2 regions of the Streptomyces sp. NPDC044063 genome follow, and region 2 is predicted to be linked to the other one. Evidence: riboswitches for the same ligand, from Rfam matches in the RefSeq annotation. Region 2 holds a riboswitch; the other holds the start of a gene.
What was found. A riboswitch is a leader RNA that binds a small molecule or an ion and turns the genes downstream of it on or off. The one in region 2 is predicted to bind cobalamin.
Positions count from the first base shown of each region.

Region 1: another riboswitch for cobalamin. It lies ahead of AC07BS_RS07465 (CbtB domain-containing protein); the one in region 2 lies ahead of cobN (cobaltochelatase subunit CobN).

Region 1 is NZ_JBWKFM010000004.1:141,453-143,831, reverse strand. It holds gene AC07BS_RS07475 (glycosyltransferase) at 1-470, shown strand, start outside; gene AC07BS_RS07470 (CbtA family protein) at 412-1,173, opposite strand; gene AC07BS_RS07465 (CbtB domain-containing protein) at 1,193-1,417, opposite strand; cobalamin riboswitch at 1,453-1,587, opposite strand; gene AC07BS_RS07460 (histidine phosphatase family protein) at 1,707-2,285, shown strand.
Region 2 is NZ_JBWKFM010000002.1:227,642-230,020, reverse strand. It holds gene cobN (cobaltochelatase subunit CobN) at 1-978, opposite strand, end outside; cobalamin riboswitch at 1,072-1,228, opposite strand; gene AC07BS_RS04630 (cobalamin biosynthesis protein CobG) at 1,287-2,379, shown strand, end outside.

The DNA of each region.
Region 1 (2,379 bases), on a different contig from region 2:
CGGCGGCCGGGCTGCCGGTGCGCTTCCACGGTCATGTGGCCGGCCGGCGGGCCGTGGCGGCGCTCGTCGGGCGGGCGGACGTGGCGCTGGTGCCGTGCCCGGTGGAGTCGTTCGGGCTGGCGGCGCTGGAGGCGCTGGCCTGCGGGACGCCGGTGGTGGCGGTGGACCGGGGCGCGGCACGGGAGTTGGTGGTGCCGGGCGCCGGGGCCGTGGCACCCGCCGGGTGCCCGGAGGGGATGGCGGACGCGGTCCTCCGGCTGCTGCGCCGGCCGGAGTCCGTACGACGGGCGGCGGCGCGGGCCCGGGCGGAGGAGTTCCCGTGGGCGCGGACGGTGGAACGGATGCTGGCCGTGCACGCGAACGCCGGGCGGGCCGTGACCGGCCCGCCCGGCGTCCAGGACGGAGACTCCGTCAGTTCGCGGCCGCCGCGGCCTCCGGACGCGGCTCCCGGGCCGCGGACCTCGGCGTGAGCAGCCGCTCCGCGAACTCGCCGAAGATCAGGCCGAAGCCGGTCCACAGGACGAGTTCGACGGCGAGGGAGGACAGCCGGAACTGCCAGAGCAGCGTGGCCGGGAAGCCCTCGGGGACGTTCTCGCCGGACGGCAGGAACGCGTAGGCCAGCCCGACCGCCACCACCAGGGCCGCGCCGGCCGCGACGGTGGCGTACCAGTTGCCCAGGCGCGGCGCGAGGCGCCGGCCGAGGATGACCGCGGCCCCGGTGAGCAGCACACTGAGCGCGATCATCAGGAAGAACAGCGCGGTGCGCTGGTCGAGGGTGTCGGGGTCGCCGACGGCCGGCGGGTTGGCCGGGTACTTCAGGAACGGCACCAGGAAGACCGCCACGAAGGCGCCCAGGGCGACGAGCGCGGCGGTGGCGCGGGGGCCGAAGCGGCCCACGCGGCCCAGGGCGACGCAGAACACCAGCGCGGCGATGCCGCCCAGTGCCACGCCGTAGACCAGGATGCCGGTGGCGAGGCCGGCGGTGGACTGCAGCGCGCGGCTGACCAGTTCCACGCCGTCGCCGTGGTCGTGGCTGTGCGCCTCCTCGAACGCGATGGCCGCGTCGACGTGGCGTTCGCCCAGGAGATAGGCGGTGAGGAGGGCGAGCGCGCCGGTGGCCAGGCCGGCGAGCATGCCCCGGACGAGCAGGGCTCTGACGGATACGCGGTTCATCGGATCGTGCCCCGTCGGATCAGTGGCAGGGGAAGCCGAGCAGATGACGGCCGTCGTGCACCCACTCGTGGACGTCCTCGCCGGCGATCAGGGACGTGGCGCCCTGCTCGGCGCCGACGAAGTACAGCAGGACGAGCATGAGGATGCCCACGAAGGCGGCCCAGGGGGCGATCTCCTTCAGGGATATGGGGGCGATCTCAGGCAGGGCGGGGCTGCTGGAGACGGGGGCGGCGGACTGGGCCATGACAGAACCTCCTGGGGAACACGCGTCCCGATCGTTGGTGCTCGACGACGGTGGCGGGTCTGACTCGCCTGCCGTCGCCCGGGATCGCCCGGGGTCCGCCAGGTCCACAGTGGCGCGACCGTGCCGGATTCGCACCGGCTTCCGAACACACCATCGTCATGTACACGCGACCGTACCGCCTGCAAGGTCATGGCGCCATGGGCGTATGGATGCACGCCCCCCGCGCACGCCCCCGGCAACGCCCGTGGTCTGCTGAGCGCGTGGGCCCGAGCGCCCGGAGGAGAGGACCATGACCGCACGTGTGATGTTGATCTCGCCCGCCATCGGCCCAGGACTGCGGGCCGCGCGCTTCGGCGACGACGCCCCGCTCGACGCCGCGGGACTGAGCCGGGCCCGGGCCGCGGCGTCCGGGCTGCCGCGCGCGGACCTCGCCGTCACCGCGCCCGACGCGCGCTGCCGGGACACGGCCGGGGCACTGGGGCTGGCCGGCGCCACGCCGGTGGACGCGCTGCGCGACCTGGACCCGGGCCGCTGGCGCGGCCGTTCGCTGGAGGAGGTGGCGGCGGCCGAGCCGGAGGCGGTGGCCGCGTGGCTCGCGGACCCCGGCGCCGCGCCGCACGGCGGGGAGCCGGTGACCGCCCTCGTCGAGCGGACCGGCGCGTGGCTGGCGGACCGGGCGGCGGAGGACGTCCGGGTGCTGGCCGTGGTGGAACCGGCCGTCGTGCGCGCCGCGTTGACGCACGCGCTGGGGCTCCCGCCCCAGGTCTTCTGGCGCCTGGACGTCGCCCCGCTGACCCTCACCGAGCTCAGCGGCCGGGCCGGCCGCTGGAACCTGCGCTGCGGCCGCCCCCTGGACGCCACCGGCTGACCCGCGCGCGGCGGGCCCTGCGAAGGGAAGGCCGCCGCGCCCGGCCCGGTCCCCGCCCCTCAGCGGGAGCCCGGCGGGCGCGGCGGCGGCTCGC
Region 2 (2,379 bases):
GCGCAGCCGGGCGTGGCGCACGGCGATGCCGGCGACGCGGGCGGCGCGCTCCATGTCGGCGACGTAGGCGGGCAGCCCGTCCTCGTCGATCTCCTTGAAGGAGAACGGGACGGTGATGATGCGGCCGTCGAACTCGGGCACGGCGACCTGGGTGGCGGCGTCGAGCGGCGAGAGGCCCTCGTCGTTCTCCTCCCAGGCGCTGCGCGACCCGGTCAGGCACAGGGCCTGCAGGACGGGCACGTCGAGGGTGGCGAGGGCGCCGGCGTCCCAGGACTCGTCGTCGCCGCCGGCGGAGGCCGCGGCGGGCTTGGTGCCGCCGGCGGCGAGGACGGTGGTGACGATGGCGTCGGCGCCGCGCAGGGCGTCGACGAGCTCGGCCTCGGGGGCGCGCAGCGAGGCCACGTACAGCGGCAGGGCGCGGCCCCCGGCGTCCTCGATCGCGCCGCAGAGGGCGTCGACGAAGGCGGTGTTGCCGCTCATGTGGTGCGCCCGGTAGTAGAGCACCGCGATGAGGGGGCCGCTCGCGCCGGGCTTGGGGGTGCGCTCCAGCTCGCCCCAGGAGGGGGCGGCGGCCGGCGGCTCGAAGCCGTGGCCGGTGAGCAGGACGGTGTCGGAGAGGAAGCGGGCGAGCTGCTCCAGGTTGGCGGGACCGCCGTGGGCGAGGTAGGCGTGGGCCTCGGCGGCGATGCCGACGGGGACGGTGGAGGCCTCCATCAGCTGGGCGTCGGGGGCCTGTTCGCCGGTGAGGACGACGACCGGGCGGTCGCCGGCGAGCAGCAGGTCAAGGCCCTCCTGCCAGGCGCGGAGGCCGCCGAGGAGGCGGACGACGACGAGGTCGGTGCCCTCCAGGAGGTCCGGGAGGTCGTCGAGGGCGAGCCGGGCGGGGTTGGCGAGCCGGTACGGGACCGGTCCCCCGTGAGCAGCAGCCGCGCGGGCGCTGAGCAGGTCGGTGTCGGACGTCGACAGGAGAAGGATCACGCGGCGCTCCCCAGGGCATCGAGGGTCGCCCGGGGTGCCCGGCACCGGAATGTGCGCATGCGGCGGCAAGCCTTCCTCGGGGTCCGCGCCCCGGGCGGTTGGAGGACGGCGGGAGTTCCTGACTCACCCGGCGGGTGCCGGGCTCACAGTGGCGGGACCGTGCCGGAGTCTCACCGGCTTCCTCCCCTGTCGCCGTCGCTGGCGTTCGGTGGGCACGTACAGGACAGTGCCCGCCGGTGAGCATAGTAAGCGCTGGTCGGCCGATGGGGGACGGCGGACGGCGGACGGCCGTCGGTATGCTCGCGGCCATGCCCGGCTCCCCTCGTCCCCCTGTCCGCGACCGCGGTGACGCCTGCCCGGGCGCCCTGCGGCTGCACACCGCCGACGACGGGGCGCTGGCGCGCGTCCGGCTGCCCGGCGGATTGCTGACAGACCGTCAGGCAAAGGTGCTGGCCGGCCTGGCCGAGGAGCTCGGCGACGGGCACCTGGACCTCACCTCGCGCGGCAACGTCCAGCTGCGGGGCCTCGCGGGCGGGTGCGGCGCGGAGCTGGGCGGCCGGCTCCGGGAGGCTGGCCTGCTGCCGTCGGACCGTCACGACCGCGTCCGGAACGTGGCGGCCTCCCCGCTCGGCGGGCTCGACGGCACGGGCGAGGGCGACGTCACGGCCTGGGTCCGCGCCCTCGACCGGCTGTTGTGCGCCGGCACCACGGGGAATGAGGCCGACGGGGAGGCTTCCGGCCTCGGCGACCTCTCCGGCCGGTTCCTCTTCGGCGTCGACGACGGGCGGGGCGACATCGCCGCGCTCGCCCCCGATGTGACATTGATCGCACAGGACGGCGGTACGTACGCCGCCCTTCGCTACGACGGTGCCACCGACGCCCTGCGGGTGGCCGCCGCCGACGCCCCGCGGGCCGCCGCGCTCGCCGCCGTCGGGTTCCTCGCCGCCGCGGCCGGCGCCGGCGGCACCCCCTGGCGCGTGCGCGACCTGCCGGCCGAACACCGCCCCAGCGCCGACTGGTTGGCCCGCCGTCTGGCGGTCGCCGGCATCGCCTCCGTCCCCGTCACGGTGAACGTCCCGCAGGGGGCCCCGGCCGCGCCGGGCCTGGTCACGGGCCCGGACGGCCGCCACGCCCTGTCGGCCGCCGCGCCGCTGGGCCGCCTCACCGCCGCCCAGTGGCGCCTGGCCGCCGGCGCGGCGGGCCGGGACGGCACCGGTGAGCTGCGTGTGACACCCTGGCGCGGCATCGTCGTCCCCGGTCTCGCGGCCGGCCCGGCGGCGGCCCGGCGGGCGGAGTTCGCGGACGCCGGGTTCGTCGTCTCCGCCGCGTCCGCCTGGTACGGCGCGGGCGCCTGTGCGGGCCGGCCCGGCTGCGCGAAGTCCCGCGCGGACGTACGGGCCG